Regions from separate parts of the Pseudoalteromonas sp. SR41-7 genome, predicted to be linked through region 2. Evidence: predicted binding sites of a transcription regulator. Region 2 holds the regulator's gene; each other region holds the start of a gene.
The links. The regulator LexA, encoded in region 2, represses DNA repair genes until DNA is damaged. The targets are predictions, from matches to a motif close to TACTGTATNNNNATACAGTA.

Region 1: the regulator LexA is predicted to act here: its motif matches at 2,978-2,997, upstream of H5092_RS00365 (YebG family protein).
Region 3: the regulator LexA is predicted to act here: its motif matches at 7,471-7,490, upstream of H5092_RS13115 (SulA-like leucine-rich domain-containing protein).

What each region holds. Positions count from the first base shown of each region.
Region 1 covers NZ_JACJEF010000001.1:71,006-81,071, forward strand. The annotation lists gene fadR (fatty acid metabolism transcriptional regulator FadR) at 348-1,061, opposite strand; gene dsbB (disulfide bond formation protein DsbB) at 1,592-2,110, shown strand; gene H5092_RS00355 (DUF6170 family protein) at 2,112-2,414, shown strand; gene H5092_RS00360 (helix-hairpin-helix domain-containing protein) at 2,439-2,735, opposite strand; gene H5092_RS00365 (YebG family protein) at 3,050-3,367, shown strand; gene putP (sodium/proline symporter PutP) at 3,640-5,118, opposite strand; gene H5092_RS00375 (EAL and HDOD domain-containing protein) at 5,450-6,676, shown strand; gene H5092_RS00380 (VacJ family lipoprotein) at 6,824-7,555, opposite strand; gene ccmI (c-type cytochrome biogenesis protein CcmI) at 7,565-8,818, opposite strand; gene H5092_RS00390 (cytochrome c-type biogenesis protein) at 8,819-9,280, opposite strand; gene H5092_RS00395 (redoxin family protein) at 9,280-9,849, opposite strand; gene H5092_RS00400 (heme lyase CcmF/NrfE family subunit) at 9,846-10,066, opposite strand, start outside.
Region 2 covers NZ_JACJEF010000019.1:13,434-23,499, forward strand. The annotation lists gene H5092_RS18480 (hypothetical protein) at 1-189, shown strand, start outside; gene H5092_RS18485 (PaaI family thioesterase) at 190-630, opposite strand; gene lexA (transcriptional repressor LexA) at 798-1,415, shown strand; gene coxB (cytochrome c oxidase subunit II) at 1,897-3,039, shown strand; gene ctaD (cytochrome c oxidase subunit I) at 3,039-4,631, shown strand; gene H5092_RS18505 (cytochrome c oxidase assembly protein) at 4,631-5,161, shown strand; gene H5092_RS18510 (cytochrome c oxidase subunit 3) at 5,197-6,072, shown strand; gene H5092_RS20845 (DUF2909 domain-containing protein) at 5,975-6,283, opposite strand; gene H5092_RS18520 (SURF1 family protein) at 6,298-7,038, shown strand; gene H5092_RS18525 (hypothetical protein) at 7,028-7,522, shown strand; gene H5092_RS18530 (heme A synthase) at 7,561-8,550, shown strand; gene cyoE (heme o synthase) at 8,563-9,492, shown strand; gene H5092_RS18540 (SCO family protein) at 9,489-10,066, shown strand, end outside.
Region 3 covers NZ_JACJEF010000009.1:965-11,030, reverse strand. The annotation lists gene pabB (aminodeoxychorismate synthase component I) at 1-1,069, shown strand, start outside; gene H5092_RS13145 (CoA pyrophosphatase) at 1,076-1,651, shown strand; gene H5092_RS13140 (L-serine ammonia-lyase) at 1,753-3,129, shown strand; gene cysB (HTH-type transcriptional regulator CysB) at 3,205-4,182, opposite strand; gene H5092_RS13130 (hypothetical protein) at 4,507-5,265, shown strand; gene H5092_RS13125 (NCS2 family permease) at 5,339-6,631, opposite strand; gene H5092_RS13120 (tetratricopeptide repeat protein) at 6,750-7,214, shown strand; gene H5092_RS13115 (SulA-like leucine-rich domain-containing protein) at 7,513-7,947, shown strand; gene H5092_RS13110 (YchJ family protein) at 7,986-8,465, shown strand; gene H5092_RS13105 (diguanylate cyclase) at 8,540-9,457, opposite strand; gene H5092_RS13100 (DUF6172 family protein) at 9,651-9,953, opposite strand.

The DNA.
Region 1 (10,066 bases), on a different contig from region 2:
TTTTGAGTTTGTTTTCAATTGCTTTCGCAATGCTGGTACTTATATGGGCGCTAAAAATTAAAAACCAATAGCGCATACATATAATTAATTGGCATTCTAAAGTTATTCACTGCAAAAGAACAATCGCATTTAACGATGTGAGCAATCGAAAATAACGAACACTTGCAACTTGCACTAATATGCTTAAATAATAGGTCTATTTTAAAGGGTAAGTTGCGTTGTAACTAAGTAGAAATTTTAAAAATATCGAAGTGGTTTATACATTAAACTTTTTAGAATTTCATATACGGTGGCGCTAAATTTTATAGATATAAAAAAACCTGCAAATGCAGGTTTCTCGCTTAGACTTAGTCCATTATATCTGAGGGCATATCACCACGGATTTTTTGCCAAATCTCACCTGTTTGATGACCGTATTTACGCATCATCGAAATAGCACCATCATGCTCTTTATTTTCTGCCAAAATGGTTAAATCTTTATAAAACTGACGAGCAAGTTCACGAGTTCCGGCATCAGAGAAGTAATGACAACCAATCTTTGAATAAAAGCCTCTAAAACCATTAAGTATTAATACATAAATACGGTTATTACCCGCAACGGCTAATTCGTGATGCACTTTATAATCATAGTCAGCAAATGCTTGAGCGGTGTCTTCTAGCTCATGGCTTTGTGATAAAATTTCAATCACGCGCTCAGGATTTAACTTAATTGCAGCACGTGTATAAATAGCACTAATATTAGTACGTGCAGATAAAAGCTGATCTGTCAGCTCTGGCATCTTGTCTTCATCTAAGCGCGCTAATGTTTCAAGAATGTTTAAGCCAGACGTTTCCCAAAAGTTATTTACTTTTGTAGGTTTACCATGCTGAATTGTTAGCCAACCATCACGTGCTAAACGCTGTAATACTTCTCTCAAGGTTGTTCTTGTAACACCAATTAACTCTGAAAGTTCTCGCTCGGCAGGTAAAATTGAACCTGGAGGGAAATCGCCGTTCCAAATGGACTCAACTATATATTCTTCAGCAAATCCTGCTGGGCTTTTCGCTTTAAAAATTCTCATCCAGTTCCCACTCGAATTAATCAACACTCATCGTTTTACACGAATAACTGACTGATTGTACCAGACGAAGCACAACTAACAAGTAAAGTAATATATATTAATAAAGCAAATGGGTAGAAATTTAAAATTAATAAATAATTAAATTTGGGTTTCTCTAATTTAGCTACAATGCATGAATATCTAGAGTAATATTCATTGTAGGTACATTGTTATTATGGAGATATTTTTATTTACGCAGCGCCTGAGCTTAATTAACTTATCCCGCACTTGCCATAAGAAAAAGTACAAAAAAGTGCAACCATAAAAAATTCTTTAGATGATGCATCACCTTAGTATAAGTAAGCAATATAACTGAGCTTATGTATCGATGGGAAAATAATAGAACGTCATTTAACCTTTGCTAAGGCTGAATTGAGTAGTCATTAATTTCATCTTATAAAAAGCGACTTCGGTAGCTTTTTTTTCCTTTTTGTTGCTGCATACTTTATCCTACGTCATAATCTAACGTCCTATTAAAACGCGGAATTTTTATGAACTGGCTTGCACAATTACCTACCCAACGAACCCCGTGGCTTTTATTTACAGCTATCGTTTTTTTACTTGAAGTTACCGCTCTTTTCTTTCAATACAAAATGGGGTTAGCGCCTTGCATAATGTGTATATATCAACGCACTGCAGTATTGGGGTTATTAGGCGCAGGGATTGTAGGCTCAAGTAAACCACAAAGTAAAACTGTGCGTATGATAGCGTATGTTATTTGGGGAATATCGAGTGTTTGGGGATACTTAATTGCTCGCGAACATATTGATATGCAGACCACCACAGACCCTTTTGCATTTAGCTGCGAGTTTGAACCAAATTTCCCATCATTTATGCCACTACATGAATGGATACCTAGCTTTTTTCAAGCTACCGGGGATTGTGGAAATATAGATTGGCAGTTTGTTGGCATGAGCATGCCTGCTTGGATGGAAGTGATATTTGGGATTTTCTCACTAACGCTATTTATTATAATTATTGCCCGTTTATCAATTAAAAAGTCGATTTGATATGTTTACATTTTTTTCAAGCCAATTAGACCAGCTTAAGCATTTAAAAGTACGCCAGCGTCAAGACGTAATTGCGCTTGCATTAAGTCAGCTATCGCCAACTGATAAAGTTCTATTGCGTATTATAAAACTGCTATTACTTAGCCCACTATTTTTAATATTCACTGTATTTAAAGGTTGGATATTAATACCATTTTTGATACTTGGCGGATTGTGCTATCCACTATTAACTACACCTATTGAAATTAACTTTGCTAAAAAGCACTTAAGCGATGCACTAAAACAATTTAATCAGGGCGCCTAGCACCCTGATTACTATTTAGAAATATTAAAGTGTAAGTTTCCCCTCTAATTTAGCTAAAAGCTTTTTGCCAATCCCTTTAACTTGCGATAAATCACTAACGCTTTTAAATTCGCCATTTTCTTCACGATAATCCACAATTGCCTGCGCTTTTTTCTTACCTATACCAGGTAACTTAGCAAGCATCTCTGCATCAGCATTATTTATACTAATTGTCTCAGCTTGAGGCATTTGCTTAGTTACTTCTGATAATTGTGCATACGCGGTAGTCGCGGGTAGTAAACATAATAAACTTATGATGAGTAAATTTTTTAACGTTTTCATTAAACTTGCCCTTATTCTTCTTTTCTTAATTTTGAGTATTGCTCAGGAAATCAATAAATAAGGAACTGTAAAGTTCATCACTTAAAGTGTACCTAAACGCATTATCACTATGATCCGAAATCCTGAAAATGCAGCTGGTACAACAAAGTGATTGCTTAACTAAAGTAAAGTTACCGTTTTTTGTCAAATTTAAGACACCTAAAAATTAATACTTCGCGCTTGCAAATTTACTTACAAACCATTACTGTACATAAAAACAGTAATCTAATGGTTTTTTAAAAACCACGGTGCCAAGCAATTTTGCAGGAGAAATCATGGCTGTTGTTGTTAAATATGTTGTAGAACGAAACGGAGTCGAGCGTATGACGTTTACTACCAAAAAAGAAGCTGATGCTTATGACAAGATGCTCGATATAGCAGAATCACTTGAGCTGATGCTAGAAAAGGTAGACGTACCGCTTAGTGAGCAACAAATTGAATCACTTGCTTTAGAAATAGCGAAAAGCAAAGATGATTTTATGACCATATTAAAAGGTGGCAAAGATCCAGCTGTTACCAAAGCGCCAGCAAAAAGTAAAAAGTCAGATAACGTTGCATCAATTGAAGATAACAACGATAAAAAAGTAAGTTAATTCATAGAGTGTTCCCTCCTCGAACGGGACAAACTAAATAAAAAAGGGAGCAACTAAGTTGCTCCCTTTTTTATTATACTAATTCGCTTAATTAAATGATCTCTTTAGGGTGGAAAAACGTGTTGATAGCTAGGCAAAAATTCGATATTTAGTTGTACTAAATGAGAATTTTTTAACGCCGGTAGCAACACGTTTAGCCCCGCAAAATGATTAAGTATTATTGCGGATTGGTATTAATTACTACTCACTTTAAAATAAGTAGTAATTGCTAATTAAAGCTCTTTTTCTACTTCATCAAATAAAGCAGTGATGTTTTGCTCAGGCTCTTTTGTTACTAAGCTAACAACAACAATTGCAATACTCGCTAAAATAAAGCCCGGTACTATTTCGTACATAAAGCTACTTAAGCTTTCACCATTGATAGTAAATGGTCCATATATCCAAATTAGCACAGTAAATGCGCCTACTAACATACCAGCTAACGCACCAGCAAAGTTCATGCGTTTCCAATAAAGGCTAAACAATACAAGTGGTCCAAACGCAGCACCAAAGCCAGCCCACGCATTACTTACTAGGTCTAAAATAGAGCTATCTCTGTCGTAAGCTAAATAAATAGCGAACATAGCAACTACGGCAACACTTATACGGCCAACAGCAACTAGCTCTTTATCACTGGCATCTTTACGTAAGAATGTTTTATAGAAATCTTCTGTTAATGAACTTGAACTAACCAATAATTGAGATGAGATAGTACTCATAATCGCAGCCAAAATTGCAGCAAGTAAAAAGCCAGCAATAAGTGGGTGGAACAGCAACTCAGAAAGAATTAAGAAAATTGTTTCAGGGTCTTCAACTACAATGTTGTTCTCATAAGTATAAGCTGCACCAAATATACCAGTACCAACAGCACCAATGGCAGCAACAATCATCCATGTCATACCAATACGGCGTGCTTTAGGCATATCTTTAACACTACGTACCGACATAAAACGAACAATGATATGTGGTTGGCCAAAATAACCTAAACCCCAAGCCATTGCAGAAATAATACCTAATGCAGAACCTGCACCAATCCAGTTAAGCATATCTGGATTTACGCTATGTAAAGTTGATTCTAAAGGTTGTTCAAGCAAAGAGTATGCAACCGTTGGTACTAGAATAAGTGCAATGAACATAATACAACCTTGCACAAAGTCAGTTAAGCTTACAGCTAAAAAACCACCAAACAAGGTATATAAAACAACTACGCCCGTTGTAATGTATAAACCCATTTCATAAGTTAAACCAAATGAGCTTTCAAACAATTTACCACCAGCGACAACACCAGATGAAGTATAAAGAGTAAAGAAAACAATAATTACCACAGCTGATACAACACGTAATAGGTTGGATTTATCATTGAAGCGATTTGAAAAGTAGTCTGGGATGGTTATAGAGTCATTTGCTTTTTCAGTGTAAACACGTAATCTCGGTGCAACTAACAGATAGTTTAACCAAGCACCAATCACCAAGCCAATTGCTATCCATGTACTACTAAAACCAGTAACAAACATCGCACCAGGTAGGCCCATTAAAATCCAGCCACTCATATCAGATGCACCTGCAGACAGTGCAGCTACACTTGGAGATAGATTTCGTCCACCTAACATGTAACCAGATACATCGTCAGTAGATTGCTTATATGCATATAGTCCGATACCTAACATTACAATAAAATATAATGCTAGTGAAATAATCATTCCTGTTTCCAAATTAGCCTCCGCATAATTATTAATAATAGGCTTTAATCCAAATAATGACTCTTAAAATTTTATAGTTAAGACACTATTGGGGTAAAAACCATTCTCGCTGACTATATCATGCTTGATAATAAAATCTCCAACTTGTTGCCCTCACCTGATACAAAAATACTCATGTTGAATAATTTTAAAGCGAATTGGTGAAATATAATAAATTAAATACTAGAAAGACCTTAATTTTTAATGATAATTTATTAATCTAGCAAATATACGTAATGCTATTTTGAGTCTTTTGCCATATATTATTACAATAACTAATTAGATTACTCTTACGGAACTGTTTATGTATTTTTACGCTGCACGCCAACCTATTTTAGACAGAGATAAAAAGCTCATCGGATATGAACTTTTATTTCGCGATGGCGTTGATAACGTATTTCCCGATATAGACGGTGACGAGGCAACTACACGACTAATTGAAGGTAGTCAGTTTAATTTCGGCTTAGAAGATTTAACCGACAATAAACCCGCCTATATAAATTTCACCCTAGAAACGCTATCAAAGGGCTACCCAACACTACTGGGCAAAGATACTGTAGTTGTAGAAATCCTTGAAACTGTGCAACCTGGGAAGCGATTATTAGCCATAGTGAAAGATCTAAAAGATAAAGGTTACACTATTGCTCTTGATGACTATATTCATCAGCCTGTTTGGCGCCACTTTTATCCATTTATTGATATTATTAAAATAGACTTTTTAGCATCTGATATAGATACAATAAAAACGGTTCTTAATGATTTAAAACTGCACTCGCATATTAAGTTACTTGCCGAAAAAGTAGAAACCTATGAAATTTACCAACAAGCTCTAGAGCTTGGTTTTGATTATTTCCAAGGATTTTTCTTCTCCAAACCGGAAATGGTACAAAGTAAGGCTCTACCGCCTTCAGAAATGGCATTAGCTGAATTACTTTACGAAACATCAAGCGTTGATATGGATCTTAAAAAAATCACTGATGTGTTTGAGCGTGATGTAAACCTATCTTACAAATTACTTAGGTATTCAAATTCTGCTGCCTTTGCAAGGCGTGCTGAAATAAGTACCATTAAGCAAGCCCTTATAGTGCTTGGCGCTAACGAAATTAAAAAACTATTATCATTATTATTTGCAGCACAAGTATCAGCAGATAAACCTGTAGAGCTAATTAGGCTATCGCTTACGCGCGCTCGTTTTGGTGAGTTACTCGCTATATCCCATGGACAATTTAAAGATACCGGCATGGCATTTTTAACCGGTATGATGTCTCTTATGGATGCTATTTTAGATGAGAGTATGGAAAGCGTTATGAAAAAGCTTCCACTTTCGAATGACATAAAAGCAGCGTTATTAAACGATGAAGGCTTGCTGGCAAAATATTTAAACTTAGTTAAGTATTATGAACAAGCTAACTGGTCAGCCGCAAACGAATTAACGAAAGAACTAAACCTAGGTGAAAAAGTTCCTGATGCCTATCATGAAGCACTGACTTGGGTTAATGAGCAAATGCAGTTAATAGTTAACGAAAAATAAGTAACCCGAACTCTGGTTAAAACATTTACTAATATATTGAATCATAATGATATCTAAGTTTATTTTTCTCTAGCCAAAGTTCAGATTCTATATAAACAGTAAATAAAAACGCCAGCATTTAGCTGGCGTTTTTATTAGTGGCTTCAATTATAAACTTTCTAAAAAGTCTTCATCAAAATCAGCTGGCTCTTCTTTAACTGGTGGATTGCCATCGTACAGCTCATAAATTTGACGCTGGAAGTAAATATCTTTTACAAATAAGTACGGATCAAGTGAATCATTTAATAGCCCTTCTTGTGGGATTAATGATGCACGCGCCTCAACTGCTTTTAAAACAAATACTAAAATAGTTTGTGGAGTCGTTAGCGCAACTTCAGGTAATACAAAGTTGTCGACTACATCACCGGTCAGGTTACGTGCTGTTGTTGGCCCCATACCTGGTAGCATTAAATAGGCGCCATCACCTACGCCCCATACACCCAACGTTTGTCCAAAGTCTTCATCGACTATTTCAAGACCTAGTGAGCTTGCAACATCAAAGATACCAAACAGACCGACAGTAGAGTTAACTAAAAAGCGTGCTAAGCTCACGCTTGCATTACCCGGTTTACCTTGCAAACCCGCATTGATCATATCTACAGGTGCGGTGATATTACCTGTAAAATTAACAATACCGTTTCTTACCGGTACAGGCGTTACTTCAACATAACCTACAGCAACTGGGCGCAACAAATAAGCATCCAGTACATCCATATTAAAGTCATATAATGGACGATTAATACTTTGCAGCGGATCTCTTTCATCTACTTTGCTTTGAGGGACTTGAGCACAGCCGGCTAGTATCAATAAACATAAAAAAGTAAAACTGTGTTTTAACATCTAACGTCCTTAAGGTATTAATGTATCAATTTGAAGTTGGTAGTCACTTACACTTTCACGCTTTAACGCCTGTGAATGACCTTCTAGCTCACCAGAGCTTGGCATAACAGAGTCATCGATAGAAATACGCGCCGAAATAATAATATTTTCTGCACTAGATAGGTTAAGCCCTGCAACCATTGCACTACTATCACTCAACTCAACTGTAATTGGAAATGAATATTTAGTAAGCTTAACAGCAGCCAATGGCATAGGTGAGCCAGTTGCAGCTTTTGCAAATATAAACAAAATACCGTCTTTTGGCTGTTTATCAATAAGCTCTTTTGCAATGTCGACTGTAACTGCAATAGCACCCGTTGTAGTAGTAACTGGCATAACTGAGCCTTCACTTTGCATTTGTTGCTCAATATCAGCAATACGTTCGGAGATCATGTTATAACGTGAATCATTTTTTTCCATGCTCGCCAATAAAACTTCAAATGCAGTTTTAGCTTGCGGCCAATCTTTACGCTCATACGCTATCAGCGCTAGTAACGAAATAGCATCTAAATTAGTAGGCTCAACGTTTAGCACTTTTGAAAGCATACCTGCCGCGCGAGTCATATTAGCTTCGCTACCTTCAAGTAATAAAACCTGACTGTAACTAATAAGAACCTGCATATTATCAGGGTTCATACGTAGTGCTTTATCAAATGACTGCTGCGCCATGTCAAATTCATTAAGCGACATAGCCACTCGACCAAGTAGCATCCAAGCAACTTCATCATCGCCAGAGCGGCTAAGTTTAGTACGAAGCGCCAATGCAAAAGCCTGCAGCTCATTTTGACTAAGCGGCTCACCTTTTTGCATTACAGCACGCTCGCCATAATCAGCTAAATTATCCATTGCGTCATGCCAAGCCGAAATTTGCTGCTGACTGCCTGTAAAACTATAAAAAATCCCTGTAAGTGCAAGAACAAATGCACCGCCTGTTAAAGCAAAAATACGGTTATTACCTTTGCTGTTAAGTGATTTCTCTGGTGATAGCTCGTTCAATAAGCGACGTTTTAATTCAACAATTGATTCTGCGTGGTTTACGCTATCAATGCGTTGATTATCTAAATCAGTTTGCAAATCGACTAAACGCTGCTCATAAATACTAATTAATTCAGCATTGGCGTTATGAGTAATCGTTTGAACACGCTCTTTTTTTAAAAAAGGTATCATAACAAAGCTAAGAGCAACCAGTGTGAGTAAGGCAAAACACGCCCACATTAAAATCATTTAGCTTTGCTCCTGACGTTTATTTTGTTCAATTAGCTTCGCTAGCAGCATTTCATCGTCGCTGCTCCATGTTTGTTTTACTGATGCTTTTCGTTGGCGAATAACAATAAAGCCAAAGCCAACAATTACAATTAATACTGGTAGTACCCACAGCACTAAAGTCGCTGGTGTAACAGGTGGGTCGTAATGAACAAAATAGCCAAAGCGGTCAATCATATAATCAATCACTTCGTCTTTGCTTTTACCTTCTTTAACCAATACGAGCACTTTATCGCGCAAGTCTTTAGCAACAACAGCGTCGGAGTCCGCAATGTTTTGATTTTGACACTTAGGGCAACGTAGTTCTTTGGTTAGCTCTTCAAACAATATTGCTTGTTTGTTGTTATCAAATTGATAGCGATCTTGCTGTGCAAACGCCCCCATGCTTACAAAAAGGCTAAGCGTAAGTAGTAACCACTTCATTATTTAAGCTCCTGCATAATTGGCGCAAATTTAGCACGCCATACTCGCGGATTTATATCACCGGTGTGATGCAACAAAATAGTGCCTTTTTTATCGACTAAAAAAGTTTCTGGCGCACCCGATACGCCTAAATCCAACGACAAAGTACGGTGTAAATCTAAAATATTAAATTGGTAAGGGTCACCTGCACGTTGCAGCATATCAGTGACTTCGCTGCGAAGTGATTGCATATCAAACGGGCCATCAAAATCAGAGTCGTAACCTTGTACGTAATATAGTCCAATAATTTTAACGCCTTGCTCACGTAACTTAGTTAAATAACCAAGCTCGACTAAACATGTTGGGCACCACGTACCCCATACATTTAATAAGTAAACTTCACCTTTTAACGACTCGTTAGTCCACTGCTTATTGTCTTGCATTAAATCAGGTAAATTAAATGCTGGCATTTCTTGACCTAACCGCCCTGTTTGAATTTCACGAGGGTTGGCAAAAAGACCTTGGTATAAAAATACACACACAAAAGCAAACACTAAAAGCGGCGCAATAGCTAAAATTTTACGGTTCATAAAACACTCTCCGGAACATCTTTACGGGCTGTTTTAGCTGATGTACGGTAACGTTTATCAAACAAAATCATGAAACCTGCTAATGACATAAGCACACCACCAATCCATATCCAGCGTACAAATGGTTTATGATAAATGCGAAGTGACCATGCATCACCACTTAATTGCTCACCTAATGCTAAATATAAATCACGTTTAAAACCGGCATCTATTGCCG
Region 2 (10,066 bases):
CTTATTGAATCGTGTTCGCGTAACGCGCTAAAGCAATGGTTAAGCTGTTCACGTAGAACGTTTGATATTGGTTTTGAATCAGGGACTTCTCCTAAGTGCTTTAATCAAGCCTTAGATGCAGATACATTATTGCGTATATCTGCGATTGGTGCGGGTATGGAAATTACCATTTACCCAATCGAAAAGTAACTATCTTCGCTCTACGACTGCTGCGGTCATTTTTGATACGCAGCACAGCTCATTGCGGCTATTTGTAATTTTTATTTCCCACACTGAACTACGTTTGCCAATATGAAACGCTCTTGCCGTTGCTGTTAAAGTGCCGTTGCGAGATGCTTTTAAATGACTTGCGCTAATCTCCTGTCCTACACAGTAAAATTTAGTAAAATCGACAACAAAGTTAGCGGCATAGCTGGCAACTGTTTCGGCAAGTACAACGTTAGCACCGCCGTGAACCATCCCCATTGGGTTATGATGCTCAGGAATTGCCGGCATTGTGGCAACCAAATAATCATCGCCAATTTCTGTGACTTCTATCCCCATAGTTTTCATTAATGTTCCTTGGCCATTAATGCCTTGTTCTAACTGCTTGCACAGCTCTAAGGTGATGGGCTGGTACCAAATACTCATAATGTCTCCTTTGCATTTTTAATCATTTATAAACTTAGCTTTAGTTATATCCCTAAAATGTACACAAGTGAAATTACTTTAGCTATTTTAAGGCTTAATTTAAATTTGCGATTTTTATTTAACTGTATATACTCACAGTTAAATGTACTGTATGGAAAACCAGTTGTATGCGACCATTAACGAACCGCCAAGCTCAAATACTCGAACTAATTAAAGTTTTTATTAAAGACACTGGTATGCCTCCTACACGTGCTGAAATAGCGCAAACATTAGGTTTTAAAAGTGCCAATGCTGCTGAAGAACATTTAAAAGCACTTGCTAAAAAAGGCGCAATTAAAATGAAACCAGGTGCAAGCCGTGGTATTCAATTAATTGAAGAAGAAGAGCCAGAACAATTAGGTTTACCGCTTATAGGGCGTGTTGCTGCTGGTTCACCTATTTTGGCGCAAGAGCACGTTGAAAGTCACTGCAAAATCGATCCATTAATGTTTAAACCGGCTGCAGATTTTTTACTACGCGTTAACGGTATGAGCATGAAAGATATTGGTATTATGGATGGTGATTTACTTGCTGTACATCGTACTCAAACCGCTGAAAATGGACAAGTTGTTGTTGCTCGCCTAGACGAAGACGTAACTGTAAAACGTCTTGAGAAAGCGGGTCGTAAAGTATTACTTCATGCTGAAAACGACGATTTTGACTCTATTGAAGTAGATCTTGAGAATGAGTCTTTTAATATTGAAGGCTTAGCCGTTGGCGTTATAAGAAACGCTGATTGGATGTGACTTTAAAAATAGCTTTTAAACAAGCAGTTTTATAAATGCGTACTAATTAGTACGCATTTTTGTTTTAAAATTTGTACTAAAAAATAGGGCGTAAACAGCCCACTGACTATTTAAGCTGTAAACTTTTTTGCACTTATATTTCCCCCTCCGAATGCGTTAAACCCTTTGTTTTGCTCATATTTTGAACTTCCTGTTGCCCAGTTGATTACCGATTTTTATTAATTATTCAATATCACCTGATTGTTTTTTATACTAAAACTTGCTTGTTGTTCGTTTTTTAGCTAATTGTTAATGTGCTGAGCTAATAATAACTCACAGCTTTTTAGTTTTGAGAACACACAATATACACAAACTCGTTGTTGGCGCAGCAAAACCAATCAATATTAAATAAGATTGGCTAAAAAAATAAAAATAACGAATTGGCGTTTAAGCCGTATGCCTCTTCGCTTTGCATTCGCAATAGCATCAAAGGAGCCGTCACATGGGTAAACTGACCTCTACCTTGTGGCTTATATTATGTGTTTTTTCGCACCCAGTTTTGGCTAACAGCCAATACAATATGCGCAAAGGCGTAACCGATATAAGCAATAATGTATATCAGCTGCACATGACCATATTTATAATATGTTGTGTGATTGGGGTGATAGTGTTCGCAATTATGTTTTGGGCACTTATTCATCACCGTAAATCTAAAGGGGCTGTACCTGCCCAATTTCACGAAAGCACTAAAGTAGAAATACTTTGGACTGCAATTCCGTTTGTTATTTTAATTGCTATGGCAGTACCAGCCACTAAAACCCTAATTGCAATGGAAGATGCCAGCAAAGCTGATCTCACTATTAAAATTACGGGTTCGCAATGGAAATGGCATTATGAATATATGGGTGAAGATGTAGAGTTCTACTCTATTTTATCTACCCCGCAAGATGAAATCGCGAATCTTGCAGATAAAAATCCTAACTACTTACTTGAGGTTGATAAGCCTCTTGTACTGCCAATAAATCAAAAAGTACGATTTTTAATGACTTCTGACGATGTTATTCACTCTTGGTGGGTACCTGATTTTGCAGTTAAAAAAGATGCGAACCCCGGCTTTATAAACGAAACATGGACGAACATAAACGAAGAAGGTACTTACCGAGGCCAATGTGCTGAGTTGTGTGGTAAAGACCATGGCTTTATGCCCGTTGTGGTGGTCGCTAAATCTGAGGCTGATTTTAAAACATGGCTTACAGATGCAAAGCAGGCTAAACAAAAAGCAGCATTAGCAGATGCTGCATTACTTGATAAAACCCTCCCAAAAGAAGAGTTAATGACTTTAGGCGAACAAGTATATATGGCTAATTGTGCTGCATGTCATCAACCTACTGGCATGGGGTTACCGGGCGTATTTCCTGCACTTAAAGGCAGCCCGATAGTGCTTGGCGATATAAAAGATCACATTGATGTAGTTATCCATGGACGACCCGGTACGGCAATGCAAGCTTTTGCCAAGCAGTTATCTATAAAGCAATTAGCTGCGGTTATTACTTATAAACGTAATGCGTGGGGTAATGATACGGGTGATGTTATTCAACCGAGTCAAATACAGACAGCACTTGATGCCAAAGTGGAGGCGAACTAATGAGTAGCATAGTAGAACAACCTAACGCCAATGAAGCTCATCATGCTCATCACCCAGCTAAAGGTTTTAAACGCTGGCTTTACACAACTAATCATAAAGATATAGGTAGTTTATATTTAATTTTTTCGCTGACCATGTTCTTAATTGGTGGCGCAATGGCCATGGTGATCAGGGCTGAATTATTTCAACCAGGTTTACAGTTGGTCGACCCTCACTTTTTTAATCAAATGACCACAGTGCATGGTTTAATTATGGTGTTTGGTGCGGTTATGCCCGCCTTTACAGGCCTTGCTAACTGGATGATACCACTCATGATTGGCGCGCCAGATATGGCATTGCCAAGAATGAATAACTGGAGCTTTTGGATTTTACCGTTTGCGTTTTTAATCCTATTGGCATCGTTATTTATGCCTGGTGGGGGTCCTGCATTTGGTTGGACTTTTTATGCACCACTGTCCACAACATACAGTAATGATAATACTGCATTGTTTGTATTTGCCGTACATATTATGGGAATTAGCTCAATAATGGGCGCAATCAATGTGATTGTAACCATAGTGAACTTACGTGCCCCAGGCATGACATGGATGAAGTTGCCCTTATTTGTATGGACGTGGTTAATTACTGCCTTTTTATTAATAGCCGTAATGCCAGTGCTTGCAGGGGCTGTCACTATGGTACTTACCGATAAGTATTTTGCGACCAGCTTTTTTGATGCCGCAGGCGGTGGCGACCCGGTGATGTTCCAACACATTTTTTGGTTTTTTGGTCACCCCGAAGTATACATAATGATTCTTCCTGCCTTTGGCATTATATCTACAATAGTACCTACCTTTTCTCGTAAAAAACTTTTTGGCTATGCCTCAATGGTATACGCCACATCCTCCATAGCACTATTGAGCTTTATTGTATGGGCTCATCATATGTTTACCACTGGGATGCCGGTCGCTGGCGAGTTGTTTTTTATGTACGCGACCATGCTTATATCGGTACCTACAGGAGTAAAAGTATTTAATTGGGTTGCCACAATGTGGAAAGGCTCAATAACTTTTGAAGTGCCAATGCTTTTTAGTATTGCGTTTATTGTGCTGTTTACCTTGGGTGGTTTTTCGGGATTGATGCTGGCAATTACACCTGCTGATTTTCAATATCACGATACTTATTTTGTAGTGGCGCACTTTCATTATGTATTAGTAACAGGGGCTGTATTTTCGATAATGGCGGGGGCTTATTACTGGCTGCCCAAGTGGACGGGCAATATGTTTAATATCACATTGGCTAAATGGCATTTTTGGCTATCGCTGGTGAGCGTGAACGTACTGTTTTTTCCTATGCATTTTGTAGGGCTTGCTGGTATGCCGCGTCGAATTCCCGATTACGCTCTTCAATTTGCCGACTTTAACGCAATCATAAGTATTGGTGGGTTTGCCTTTGGTTTATCGCAATTGTTGTTTGTAGCTGTGGTAATTAAATGCGCGCGTGGCGGTGATAAAGTGCCTGCAAAAGTATGGGAAGGGGCAGAAGGCCTTGAGTGGGAAGTTGACTCTCCAGCGCCATATCATACTTTTTCTACGCCGCCGGTTATTAAGTAATGACACATGCACCGCTACTCAAACGTTTGGTACTTATTTGCATAGGCATGTTTGCCTTTGCCTTTGCTTTAGTACCTTTGTATGACGTGTTTTGTGATGTAACAGGGCTTAATGGAAAGCCTTCGCTTGAGCAAGCAGAGCAAAGTACACAAATAGTACAAAACCGAGAAGTTGGCGTTAGCTTTACTACTCACGCACAAAGTGGTGCACCGTTTAAAGTTAAATCAAAAGAATACAGTGTAGTGGTAAAACCCGGTGCAATGCGTGAAGTAATGTTTAGTGCTAAAAATAACAGCAATCTAGATAAAGTAATGCAGGCTGTACCATCAGTCTCGCCAGGTAAAGCGGCAAAGTATTTACATAAAATAGCTTGTTTTTGCTTTGATCAGCAACCTCTAAAAGCAGGGGAAGAGCTTGAATTTAAATTACTTTTTTATGTTGATACCGCATTGCCAAGCGACATTGAAGAATTAACTTTATCTTATACCGTATTTGATATTAGTGAACAGCTGGTGGCAAGTAATAACTAGCTTTTTAAACTAGTGTGAAACTAGGAGTAAATAAAATGAATCAAGAATATGAGCATTATTACGTACCTGAGCAAAGCCCGTGGCCTATTGTAGGTGCAGTTGCATTGTTTTTTATTGCAGTAGGGGCAGGCTTGACTGTTATGAGTGTAGGTAAAGAAGGTGGTAGCGGGGTTTATCTGCTTTATGCCGGTATTGCTGTGCTTGTGTATATGTTGTTTAGCTGGTTTAAAAATGTAATTAGTGAGTCAGACCAAGGTTTGTACTCAGCACAAATGGATCGCTCTTTTAGACAAGGTATGAGCTGGTTTATTTTTTCTGAAGTTATGTTTTTTATGGCCTTTTTTGGTGCGCTTTTTTATGCACGGGTATTGTCGGTACCTTGGCTTGGAGGTGCAGGCAATAATGCAATGACTAACGAGGTTTTATGGCCAACTTTTGAAGCTGTTTGGCCGCTAGTTTCAACACCTGCTGGCGAAACTACTCAGGCTATGGGCTGGCAAGGCTTACCACTTATAAATACCTTAATACTGCTTACTTCCTCAGTTACTTTACATTTTGCCCACGTAGCGATGGAAAACAATAAACGTACTCCACTTAAGGTTTTTTTAGGCGCTACTATTTTACTGGGTGTTTGCTTTTTAGGGCTGCAAGTTGAGGAGTACATGCATGCATATAATGACCTTAATCTAACGCTAGATGCGGGTATTTACGGTAATACGTTTTTTTTATTGACTGGTTTTCATGGCATGCATGTAACGCTAGGAACCGTACTTTTATTTGTAATATTTTTACGGATATTAAAAGGGCACTTTACTAAAGATAAGCACTTTGCTTTTCAAGCAGCTGCTTGGTATTGGCACTTTGTTGATGTGGTGTGGCTGTGTTTGTTTGTATTTGTATATGTGCTGTAGCGTTTATTGGCGAATTATTCGCTTTAATAAAACCAAGTTTAAGCGCTGCAATAACAACAATTAAAACAACGAACGAAAACAATACGCGACGACCTAAAAAGTGAGACATAGGTCGTCCCCCTGTTTTCCCTGACACCATAATAAACAATGCTCTAAATAAGTTAAAAAGTATAAATATTAACAACAGTACGATAATAATTTTAATAATCACTGAGTTGACCCTTTATGCAGTTAGTTTTATGGCACAAACAAAAGCTTAGCTCACTAATCACACTTTGTATGGTTGTGGTTGTTGTACTTGTGTGTGTGCGATTGGGGTTTTGGCAGTTGGAGCGAGGTGAGCAAAAGCAGCAACAACTAACCGCCATTGCTAAGCAACAGACTCGTGGTGTGATGAGCTGGTCTCAATTACTTAACTTACCTGATAGCTGGAACAAAACTGGTGTATTGGTTGAGTTAAAAGGGCGGTTTGTACAAAACCAATATTGGCTTTTAGATAATCAAGTTTATAACGGACAAGTAGGGTACGACCTACTTGCTTTACTAAAGCCAGACACCGAAGAAAAAGTGATTTTAGTTAATTTAGGATGGGTAAAAGCGCCTATATCTAGAGATGCACTGCCAAAGGTTACTCTGCCTACAGGTGTTTTTATTCTTAAAGCGCAAATAAAAGAAAATAACTTAAGTAGCTTTACGCTTGAAGATAAAACGACAAATAACGACTTACCTACAAGAATCCAATCTATCGACTTGAATATGCTGAGCACCCAAAGCCAGCAATCATTAATTAATTTTATGGCTTACAGACAAGGTACTGGTGATGAGATTGCAACACCTCATTATGAGGCCGTTGTTATGAGCCCTCAAAAGCATAATGCCTACGCTTTGCAATGGTTTTTAATTGCTGTTGCATGTGCTGTTGTGGCTATTTTTGCGAGTAAAAAAAGGACACATAATGAAAAATAATCCCCTTTTGTTGTTTGTGGGTTGCTGCGCTATCCCATTAATTTTGGCATATGGCGCATTAAAGTTTGATTGGTTGCCTACTGCAATTACTAATAATGGCGAGTTTTTAAGCCAAGAAATAAAACTTAAAAATTGGCCGCAAAATAATCCCAAACAATGGACTATCGCACTTAATTATTCAAACGAATGTAACACCCCATGCAGCGAACAACTCAATGCACTTAATAACTTATATGTGGCACTTGGTAAAAACCAAGGCAAGGTTGATATGGCTGTAATGGGAAGCCCCGACAATAAAAATCTACCATGGAAAATTATTACCGAGCAACAGAGTTTAAATCCTGCAAGTTTATATTTAATTGATCATATGGGGTTAGTGGTACTTGAATATCCCTTTAAGGTCGAGCCACAAGAAAACCGTTTAGTACAAAAAGGGCTATTAAAAGATCTAAAAAAATTACTTAACTATTCTCGTTCTAGCTAATTAAGTTCTCGTTCTAGCTAATTAAGTTGGAGTATCAGATGTATAAAAATTATAAAAACTTAGTATTAATAACAGGATTACTCGCTTTGATTGTAGTTGCTTTAGGTGCGTACACCCGCTTAAGTGATGCAGGATTAGGGTGCCCCGATTGGCCTGGTTGTTATGGCTTTTTAACGGTACCTAAGCATGAGGCTGACATAGCCTTAGCAACTCAAAGCTACCCCGATATGATGTTCGAAACCGCAAAAGCGTGGAAAGAAATGATTCATCGCTACTTTGCAGGTGCTTTAGGTTTACTTATTTTAGGTTTATTTGTGTTGGCTTTTTTAAAACGCCAATATCCAACTACGCCAGTTAAATTGCCTTTGGCTTTACTTCTACTAGTGGTATTTCAGGCTGCCCTTGGTATGTGGACAGTAACCATGAACCTTCAGCCGCTTATTGTAATGGGCCACTTATTAGGTGGCTTTAGTATTTTGTCACTTATAACGCTTTTATATTTACGGCTAACCGCAAAACCTATTATGGGTGGCGATAGCGGCGCAAAACGCTATTTTGGTTTAAGTTTAGTAGCGCTCAGTGTATTGATTATCCAAATTGCACTTGGTGGTTGGCTGGCTGCAAATTACGCCGCTCCTCATTGTAGTGGTTTGCCATTGTGTAATTACGCACAACCGTTTTCATTGAGTAGCGTATTTCAATTACCACTTGAGCACAGTAATTATGAATTTGGTGTGTTATCGCAGCAAGCGCGTATGTCTATTCATTTATTACACCGCATTTGGGCACTGGTTACTTGCATCGTTCTGGCGCTAATTATGTGGAAAATATACAGCCAAGCGTACTCTAAAAAAATTAAAAATTGCGTGGTGAGCGTATTGCTTACCCTGCTTTGCCAAATTAGCTTAGGGCTTATTTTAGTACATTGGCATATTCCGTTGGGAGTTGCACTGGCGCATAACTTGATGGCTGCCATACTATTATTAAGCATGGTTAGGTTGTGTTATTACCTAAAATCACGCACATAAAGGGGAAATATAATGGCACTTATAATTGATAAAAAAATACTGCTACCCGTTAATACTCAATCGCTAATTTCGCGTACTCATAATTTGCTGCAAGACTACTTAGCAATTAGTAAATTTAAAGTGGTAGCCATGCTGGTACTAACAGCTTGGGTTGGTTTAGCGCTGGCTCCTGATGTAGGGCGCGGTATGGCTGTACAGTTTATTAGCTTGTTAGGTATAGGGCTACTTTCTGCTGCTGCAGCGGTTATTAATCATGTGGTTGATAGTGAGATAGACTCAAAAATGGCAAGGACTCGTCATCGTCCTGTGGCTAAAGGGCGTTTAAGTAAAACACATGCGCTTAGTTTTGCAGCTGTTATTGGGGTTGCGGGTTTTATTATGCTAATGGTGTGGGCTAATACCTTAACCGCTATATTAACGTTATTTGCATTGGTAGGTTATGCATTTGTTTATACATCATTTTTAAAGCGTGCTACACCGCAAAATATTGTTATAGGTGGGTTGGCTGGCGCAATGCCTCCATTATTAGGTTGGGTGTCAGAAACAAACCAAATGGCAGCAGCCCCTTGGTTACTTGTAATGATAATATTTACCTGGACTCCGCCACACTTTTGGGCGCTGGCTATAGCGCGAAAAAGTGATTATGAACGCGCTAAAATTCCTATGTTACCAGTAACCCATGGAATCGACTTTTGTAAAACGTGCGTCGTTGCCTACTCTGTTTTACTCGCTGTAGTTTGCGTATTACCTTATTTAATTGGTATGTCTGGATTAATATATTTAATAGGTGCGTGTGTATTAAATGCAGTGTTTATATATAAAGCCGTCAAATTAAAAATTGCTGGAAATGATGAGACTGCAATGGACTTATTTCGTTTTTCGATTATTCATTTAATGGTACTCTTTGTAATCTTATTTATAGATAAATGGCTCACTTTATGAAGCAGTTATGGCTTGGATTAATTGTTGTTTTAGTTTTGTTTTTATCAGCATGTTCAAATGAAAATAGTCCACCAGATGTAGATGCATTAGTTTACGAAAATGCAAAGCCATTGTCTGATTTTACGCTAAACGATCAGCGCGGCGAATTAGTGACTAAGCAACAATTTTTAGGACAGTGGAATTTAGTATTTTTAGGCTACACAAGCTGCCCAGATATTTGTCCATTAACACTTGCTAAGTTAAATGCTGTTTATAAAAACTTACAAGCAGATTATCCGCTGCAAATTTGGTTTTTATCGGTTGATCCAAAACGCGATACACCAGCTAAACGAAAGCAATATATAGATTACTTTAATCCTGACTTTTTAGCTGTATCAGGGGAGCATAAACACCTTTTTCCTGTTGTTAGAGAGCTTGGTTTAATTTACGCCATTAGCGATAGTAGTGAATCAGAATATGCAGTTGATCATAGTGCTTCGGTCGCTATGGTTGATCAAAATGGAGCGGTTAGAGCTATTTTTAAACCAGAATTCAAACAAGGTAGTGTGCCATTAATTAATGCGACGACTTTAAC
Region 3 (10,066 bases), on a different contig from region 2:
CGGCGGCTGGCTTGGCTACTTTGGCTACGACTTAGGGCGTACAATTGAAAACATCCCCACTCGTGCTATTGAAGATATTAATCTTCCCCAAATGGCTATTGGTCTTTACTTAGATGCCCTTCTTTACGACAAGCAGCAACAAAGCTGGTTTTATGTATCGCAGCCAAACACCGATCGATTAGCGCTTTATGAGCAATACTTAAATACACACGCTAACTCCCAAGTTAATACGCAGTCCTTTGCCCTAAACAGCGACTGGCAATCAAATATGAGCGAAACGGAATACGCTGCAAAGTTTGCCCAAATTGAGGAGTATCTAAAAAGTGGCGATTGTTACCAAATTAATTTAGCACAGCGCTTTAACGCTCAGTTTGAAGGCTCCCCTTGGGCAGCTTATATTAAACTGCGTGAGGCAAATAAAGCGCCATTTTCGAGCTTTATAAATCACCCTCAAGGGGCAATTTTATCAATTTCCCCTGAGCGCTTTATATCTGTAAATAATAACGTTGTAGAAACCAAACCTATTAAAGGCACTCTGCCGCGAAAAGCGGATGCGCTGGAGGATCAACGCCAAGCCCAAATACTCGCAGCATCAGCTAAAGATCGCGCTGAAAACGTAATGATTGTTGATTTACTGCGTAACGACTTAGGCAAAGTGGCAAAACCTGGCAGCGTTCACGTCCCTTCCCTTTTTGCTATTGAAAGCTTTCCGGCAGTGCATCATTTAGTAAGCACGGTAACCTCAGAACTTGATGAAGGCAAAACAGCGGTCGATCAGTTAAAAGCGGCTTTTCCGGGTGGCTCAATCACCGGTGCGCCCAAAATTAGAGCGATGGAAATAATTGAAGAACTAGAACCACATCGCCGCAGCATTTATTGTGGTTCAATTGGTTATTTAAGTGCATGTGGAAATATGGATACGAGTATCACTATTCGTACCTTGGTGTGCCACAAAGCGCAAATTTACTGCTGGGCAGGTGGCGGAATAGTAGCTGATTCTAAAGTCGAATTGGAATATCAAGAAACTTACGATAAAGTAAATAAAATCCTCCCTTTATTAAAACAGTAGGTCGCTTTGAATAGTGAACACATTATGGCGCGGTTTCTGTTAAGCCCTACAGCTGCGCCAAACCAGTTAAAAGACACGCGTAAAAAACGTGCTAGCGCTGTTATGCTGCCAATTATTGATATAGATAATCATGCACATATTTTACTGTGTAAACGCCCTACTTATTTACACCATCACCCTGGGGAGATTTGTTTGCCCGGAGGTAAGTTTGAAGTAAGCGACATTACCCTTCGCACCACAGCCCTTCGCGAACTAAAAGAAGAGCTAAATATTGCCCAAAGCAACGTTAATGTATTAGGTCATTTACCTGAGTATTCAACATTAACGGGTTTTAGTATTAGCCCCTATGTGGGTTTACTTAATAAAGGCACCACCTGGGAAAATGACTATAATGAAGTACAAGCGAGCTTTTTACTCTCGGTCACTGAGTTAAATAACGAAGCTAATTGGCAACCCTTACCTTTTCAACGATTTGGGAAAACGGTTATTTTGCAAGGTTTTAAAACACCACATGGTTTACTTTGGGGTGCGACTGCAAGCATTATAAAAAACTTTACAAAACAACTCGCCTTACCAGTTTAAATCTTCGTTATTAGTAGTTACACAATCACAATTCCACGTTATCATGCTCGACCGTTCAAAGAGCAGCTTCGTGCTGATAAAACAAAGTAGAGACACACATTATGATCAGTGCATTTGATATGTTTAGCATTGGTATTGGCCCTTCGTCATCACACACCGTTGGCCCAATGCGCGCATCACGCTTATTTGTTAATGACCTACAAGAACAACAATTATTAGCAAATGTTACCGATATTAAAGTAGAGCTTTATGGCTCTTTGGGACAAACAGGTGTTGGCCATGGATCGGGTAAAGCCGTAATTCTTGGTTTAGCCGGTTATGACCCTGAAACTATAGATGCAGATTTAGTCGACGACATTTTAGCGACCATCGAAAAAGATCAGGTTATTTATCTAAACAAAACACACAAAGCTAAGTTTCCAAAACAAGGCGCTATTGTTTTTCATCGTCGCAAAACGCTGCCTAAGCACTCTAATGCAATGGAAATTATCGCCTCAAACAAAGGCGAAAAAGTTTACAGCAAAGTATATTACTCTATTGGCGGTGGCTTTATTGTTACTGATGAAGAGTTTGAAAACGAAAAACAAGCAGCCCTTGATATTAGAGAAGAAAACCCAGCTCCTTTCCCTTTCAGTAGCGCAAAAGAGCTACTAGAGATGTGTAAAGAGTCAGGGCTTAGTGTTTCAAGCTTAATGATGAAGAACGAAAAAACACTGCGCACTGAAGATGAAATAAAAGACACGCTGTTTCATATTTGGAAAGTAATGATGGCCTGTATTGACCGTGGTATGCGTACCGAAGGCATCCTACCTGGCGGCTTAAAAGTAAAACGCCGTGCGCCCAGCTTATACTTAAAACTAAATATAGAAGTCAGTAACGACCCACTTCGTGCAATGGACTGGGTTGATTTATTTGCCCTTGCCGTAAACGAAGAAAATGCGGCAGGTGGCCGTGTAGTTACCGCACCAACTAATGGTGCTGCGGGTATTTTACCGGCTGTACTTATGTACTATCACACATTTGTGAAAGAAGTAGACCGCGATATAGCCACACGTTATTTATTAACGGCTGCTGCTATTGGTATTTTATATAAAAAGAATGCCTCTATATCGGGTGCTGAAGTAGGTTGCCAAGGTGAAGTTGGCGTTGCGTGCTCTATGGCTGCAGGCGCATTAACAGAAATTGTTGGTGGCAATGTTGTGCAAGTAGAAAACGCAGCAGAAATTGGTATGGAACATAATCTAGGCCTCACGTGCGACCCTGTTGGTGGCTTAGTACAAGTACCGTGTATTGAACGTAATGCAATGGGCGCGATTAAAGCAATTAATGCCTCACGTTTAGCTATTCGTGGCAGTGGCGAGCAAAAGGTATCACTTGATAAAGTGATTAAAACCATGCTTGAAACCGGCAACGATATGAAAACCAAATACAAAGAAACCGCTCGCGGTGGATTAGCAGTTAATATTATCGAATGTTAATCAGCTCGCTATAAAAAGAAAAAGCTGTCTATTTAAAATAGGCAGCTTTTTTATTGTTCGTTCAATGTAATCACCTTATTTAACCGGTAACTCTATATCTGCAAATAATTTATCTACATCCTCTTGGTTACGCATTAAACTTGCTCGCTCTACTCGCTCTTTAGTTAAGTGCGGTGCAAAACGTTCAATAAAATCATACATGTAAGTACGTAAAAAGCTGCCCTTTCTAAAACCAATTTTGGTCGTGCTTGCTTCAAATAAGTGGCTTGCATCAATACACACTAAATCGGTATCGCTCACTTGATCTATCGCCATTGAAGCGACAACACCAACTCCTAAACCCAGTCGTACGTATGTTTTTATAACATCAGCATCGGTTGCAGTAAATACAATGTGTGGCTCAAGTCCGTGTGCGCTAAATGCTTTATCTAACTCTGAGCGGCCCGTAAAACCAAATACATATGTAATGAGTGGATATTGGGCAATGTCAGCAACAGTTAAACTATTTGCCTTTTTAGCGAGCGGATGGTCTTTAGCAACAACAATACTGCGATTCCAATGATAACAAGGCAACATAACTAAATCTGAATACAAATGCAGTGCTTCTGTTGCAATAGCAAAGTCGGCATCACCGCGTGCTGCAGCATCCGATATTTGTTGTGGAGTACCTTGGTGCATATGAAGCGATACCGCAGGGTATTTTTTCATAAACCCTTGAATAACGTTAGGCAAAGCATAACGGGCTTGGGTATGTGTTGTGGCAATATTTAACTTACCTTGATCAGGTAACGTATGCTCATTAGCAACGGCTTTAATACCTTCTACTTTGGAGAGTATTTCACGAGAAATATTAATTATATCTTCGCCAGCACCGGTTACATGCGTTAAATGTTTACCACTGCGACCAAAAATTTGTACACCCAACTCATCTTCTAACATGCGTACTTGTTTAGAAATTCCTGGCTGCGAGGTAAATAAACTCTCAGCAGTCGCTGAAACATTTAATTTATGATTTTGTACTTCTACGATGTATCTGAGTTGTTGTAATTTCATGGCTGCAAATTTTAACGTTATTATTCATATTATTTATAAAGGCAATACCGCTTAAAACCAAGTGTTATTTACGTAAAATATCACTTTAGGTCTTTAGGTGTGCAATTATCTGATTAGAGCTCAAGGCTAGCATAATAAATATGCTTGAGGTAGCGATGTTTATTCAGCTTTAGTTTATAAGCCCTTAGGGTGACTACGGTTTATAAAGAGCTCAACCTATCAATTTTTTGGTGTATTTTTTAAGTTAATCGGCGCAAAGCTACCCTGTTAACGTATATTTAATGTAAGATTAAATAATTAGGTTATATATCCGAGAATTACACCATGATCGTTTCTATTATAATAGTGCTTATAGTTGCATTGATTGTGATTGCACTTTGGGTAAGTGCTGTACAACAACACAAAGAAAAACAAGAAGCGGAACGCCGCAAAGAGCTAACAAAACAAAAAGCTATAATAGAAGAAACAGAAGAAGCACTAATGAATAGTGCCAATATACCTCTTTCTGAAAATATAATCCGTGTATTGCAACGCCGTATTTACGAAGCATTAAACACGATGGTTACTAGTTCGCCAACATCCAAAGCACTCAAAAGCCGCTTAGGTGAGGCTAAAACGCACCTCACCAATGCAGTTCTAGACAACAGCAGTGAAGCCCTAACGCTACCGAGTAATGACAAGCAGCTTGTTGGCCTAATTCAAGGTATTAAAAAATTACGCTCAATTTTACGCTCTGAACATAATAAAGGACGTATTGATAGCCAAGTTTTTGTTTTAGAAGATAAACGTCTTGAAAAACTACAACTGCGTATTAATATCGAAAGCCAAATAAAACGTGGCTTATCTGCCCGCTCAGCGAGTATGGTTGGCTCAGCAAGGCAGTATTTTGAAAAAGCACAGGCAACGCTCAATGCAGTTACATACACCGATGAATATGTAACAACAAAACGCCAAGAAGTTGAAGGTTACTTAGAAGCAATTAGTGTTGAACTAAGAGCTTCTAATGCAAGCGCACTTAAAAAGAAAACAGAAGAAGAGCAAGACGACTTAGATATATTGTTTGCTCCTAAAAAGAAATGGTAATTCTTTTATAAAAGCATTAAAAAAGCCTGCACAAATTAAATTTATGCAGGCTTTTTTGTCTATTTGTTAGTCATTAAGACAAAAATGCAAACTTGAAAACAAACAAGGCTGTCAATATCCAAACACTAATACTGATTTGATCTTGCTTACCACACAAAACTTTAACCGCCGTATAAGATATAAAACCAAGTGCAATACCGTGCGCAATCGAAAACGTTAATGGTGTCATTAGTAATACTACAGTAACAGGAATTGCATCGGTCATATCATCCCAATTTACAAACTTTAAATTTTGTAGCATCAGTACAGCGACATATAAAATAGCACCTGCCGTAGCATAAGCCGGTACCATTTGTGCAAGCGGTGCAAAAAACATCATTAGTAAAAAGCAAATACCTACAACTACAGCCGTTAAGCCAGTACGTCCGCCAACAGATACACCAGCAACCGATTCTATATACGATGTAGTCGTAGACGTGCCTAGCATCGCACCTGCAATTGTTGCAGAGCTGTCAGCACTTAGTGCGCGCCCTAAACGAGGCATGTTACCTTTTTCATCAGCTAAACCAGCTTTTTGAGTGACCGCAACTAATGTACCCGAAGTATCAAAAAGATCGACAAACAAGAATGCAAAAATAACACTCATCATTGATATATCAAAAGCGGCGGCAAAATCTAGTTGCATAAAAGTAGGCATTATTGATGGTGGCATAGCCATAACACCGTGATATTCAACTAGCCCTAAACTTAGTGCAATGCCAGTCACTAATAAAATACTAATAAGTACACCGCTTTTAAAATCGCGGTATAAAAGCGCTGCAATTACAAAAAAGCTTAATATAGCCAATAATGGGCCTGGGGAAGTAATGTCGCCCAATTGCACTAATGTTGCTGGGCTTGAGACAATAATGCCTGCATTTTTAAGGGCAATTAAGGCTAAAAAAGCACCTATACCTGTTGCGATAGCTCGCTTGAGCACCAGAGGTATGGCATTAATAATCCATTCTCTGACTTTAAATAAGCTTAAAAATAAAAATATACAACCCGACATAAAAACAGCCCCTAATGCGGCTTGCCAGGTATAACCCATTCCTAATACGACGCCATACGTAAAAAAGGCATTTAGTCCCATGCCAGGCGCTAATGCTAATGGATAATTAGCCCACAAACCCATTATAAAACAGCCTATCGCAGCTGCTATACAGGTAGCTACAAATGCAGCCCCTTGGTCCATACCTGCCTCAGCAAGCATAGCCGGGTTTACAAATACAATGTATACCATAGTGATAAAGGTAGTTAGGCCAGCAACGCATTCGCGTTTAACTGTTGAGTTATTTTCGCTGAGTTTAAATAAGGCTTCAAACATAATAAACTTGTGATAGTAAAAAGTGACGAGATTTTAACATAAAAATTATCTTTTACAGGACATTTTACCTTGCTATATACTAAACTGTTAAAGTAGTTAAAATAATAAATGAACCAATATGCTTAAAACAACACCTTGTGAGCAAGACTTAGAGCAACAGCTAGACAACATTTTAGGTTTTGTTACTCAACCAGAAAGCAGCCCCGCGCCCATTGATAATAAAAAAGATGAGCAAAGTACTATTAATAAAGCCCTATATTATTTAAAAAATAATCAAGCTCCATTGGCTGCAAAATGGATGCGCCTTGCTGCAATGGCAGGAAACCATAGAGCACAGTTTTATTTAGGTTTATTTTTTGTAAAAGGTGAAGGCGTGCCACAAAGTGTATTTCATGCTGTAGCTTGGTTGAGCTTAGCGAGTAGCCAAGGATACGCACCTGCCACTGCAGCGGTTACAGATATACGCAAACATATCGAAACTAAGCGATTTAAAGATGCTCAATGTTATGCAGCAAGTTTGTACGAACAAATCCACCAACTCCAGTTTTCTCATATGATCCCTCGCACGAGTGAAGACACATAAACCAACTAAGTTATAAGTACTGTATACAGTGTTGAAAAATACTGTATATAGTTACAAAGATACTCCTACTCAGTATAAAACCCACAAATTAAAACATTACTCAAAAATTTATTTTTGAAATACCTTCTCAAAAACAAACCTATAACAAGTTGATTAATAAAGAATTATAGATTTAAAAATAAAAAACAATGATCAAAGGCTGAATAACTGTACAAATAAATAGCATAAAATGCTTGCACGAAAGCACTGTATAAACTACTGTATATGAATACTGTATAAAAACCCAGTGAGTGAAATTATGTTACAGCCTATTACCGTAAGAACAGTTAAAAGTTACCAACAAGACGAGCAAAGCGATTGCGTAAATTTGATCCAAATTGAAGATGAAATTTCAGCGACCTTTGAGCTTTTAAAAGTATTACACCAATACAATAGCTCTAATGCATGGACGTTACTAATTGCGCCAGATCATGTACCTAGCAAAGCTTTACTTGACTCATGCTCTATTGATACAAGCAAATTACTTGTTATTAGACAGAAGCACCTAGTAAATTTAGAGTATGTATTAAATTCTGCGTTACATAATGGAAACTTTGCAGCGGTAATTACCTGGACCGATATAGTTAATAACCAACTACTTACAAATCTATCGTTCGATTTAAGTAAAACGAATACAAAACTATACTGTTTTACTAAAAACGCTCAAACAACAGAGATACCACTCGCTCAATAAGCTTGTTAAACTAATGTTTTAGATTCTGTATTATTATTATGACTTCACTCAATACCACATTATGTTTTTGCAGCAGTGGGCACAATTATGCCGATTGCTGCGAGCCGCTTCACTTATCTGTAAAGCAAGCTGACACTCCTGAACAACTTATGCGCTCACGATTCAGCGCTTATGTTATTAAAAATGCAAAATATGTTTATCAAACCTACGCAAAAGAAAAACAAGCTGAGAATCCGGTTAAAAAAATCAATGATTTTGCTAACAGCTGTCGATTTATAAATCTTGATTTAATTGACTCAAGCCATGATGGCGATACTGGAACTGTAGAATTTAAAGCCCAATATTTTTATCAAAACTTATTTTGTGAGCTTCATGAAAAATCGCAGTTTAGTAAAGAAAACACTCAATGGCGTTATTTAGATGGCACTATATATCCTGTTGAAGATATTAAAGTAGGCAGAAATGATAACTGCCCATGCGGTAGCAATAAAAAGTACAAAAAATGTCATAGCATGTAATAAATAATCTTATTTAATATTTATCACCTAAAAGGTGTTTTTAAGTGGCAGAGTGATTTATTAGCTAACTAAACTTAAAAACACACTTTGTTACGCCCTTGCATTTTAGACTCATACATTTTTTCATCTGCGATCTGCAACGTGTTTTTGTTATTTACGTATGGTTGTAGGGTTGCACCGCCAATACTAATAGTCACAAAATCATATTCTGAATATTTGTGTAATATTCCTAAATCGGCCACATTCTGTTTAATTTTATCAGCAACACAAATTGCACCTTCAGTGCTTGTATGCGGTAGAACAACTACAAACTCTTCGCCGCCATAACGCGCAACAAAATCGGTTGGCCTTTGCAAACTATTAGTAATAGTTTGTGCTACTAGGTTTAACACCGTATCCCCCTGCACATGACCATAGATATCATTGTATTGCTTAAAATAATCTATATCGATGAGTAATAATGCATAGTCAACTTTTTCTCGTAAGGCGCTTCGTTCCATTTTAGAAAAATGTGCATCAAAATAACGGCGATTGAATACTTTAGTTAAATCATCTAAAAATACTTTTTGATTGAGTAAGTCGTGTTGTAATTTTAACGTTATATGGGCACGAACCCTTCTAAATAGTGTTTCTTTTACAATCGGCTTTTTAATAAAATCAACAGCTCCGGCTTCCCAACACTCTTCTTCTTCGTTTTCAAAGGATGTAACAAAAATAACTGGGATATCCTGTGTTTCAGTATTATTTTTTAATTTTAAACATGTATCAATACCACTCATTCCACCCATACTAATATCGAGTAGGACTATATCGGGTACATTTACATTACAAATTTCAATTGCTTCTTCACCACTTCCAGCTGTTGTCACATTAAAATGCTCAGATAATATTTTTTTTAATACGATTAAGCTTAATAACTGATCGTCAACTATAAGTACTTTAGAATTCTTTAAACTTAGTTTTAATTGATGGTCAGAGTAATTTATTGGCATAGTAAAAATGTTTTGTTTTTTTAATTAAAAACAGCCTATAGCATCACATTTTGTTATGCAAATGTTAATTAAGAGGGATTCTACTTATTGGTTATTAATAAAAATGCTTTTTAGTAAATCTTTATTGCATAAAAACAAAAAATGAGCCACTTGGGCTCATTTTATAACTTTGAATACTTAATTTAGTTAAGTATTATTCGTCATCATCTAAATCTAATTGCTGACGTTGAGCAGGTCGAGCTAAAATCTCTACATAGAAAGAGGTCAAACCTTGCTTTTCAATTTCGCCAATTTGGTTACTTAATTCAGCAACGTGCACAACTTGCGCATCTTCAGCTGTGTTACCAAACTTACAGTCAAATGCCCAATAGTCAGCATCTTCAGGTAGCGTTTTATTACGCTCTCTTTTCAAATATTTTTTCACTTCGTGCTTTGCAGCATCAACCATACGAGGGTATTTGATTTTCTCGTGATTTAGCGTGAATGTTTTCTTCATTACGTTCCTAATTACCTTGGTTTAATGATAATGGCATTTCATGTCATACCATTTGACGCCATTATAGCAATTGCATTTAATTTTTGGATGCTTTTTTTTCATTAAATCAATTA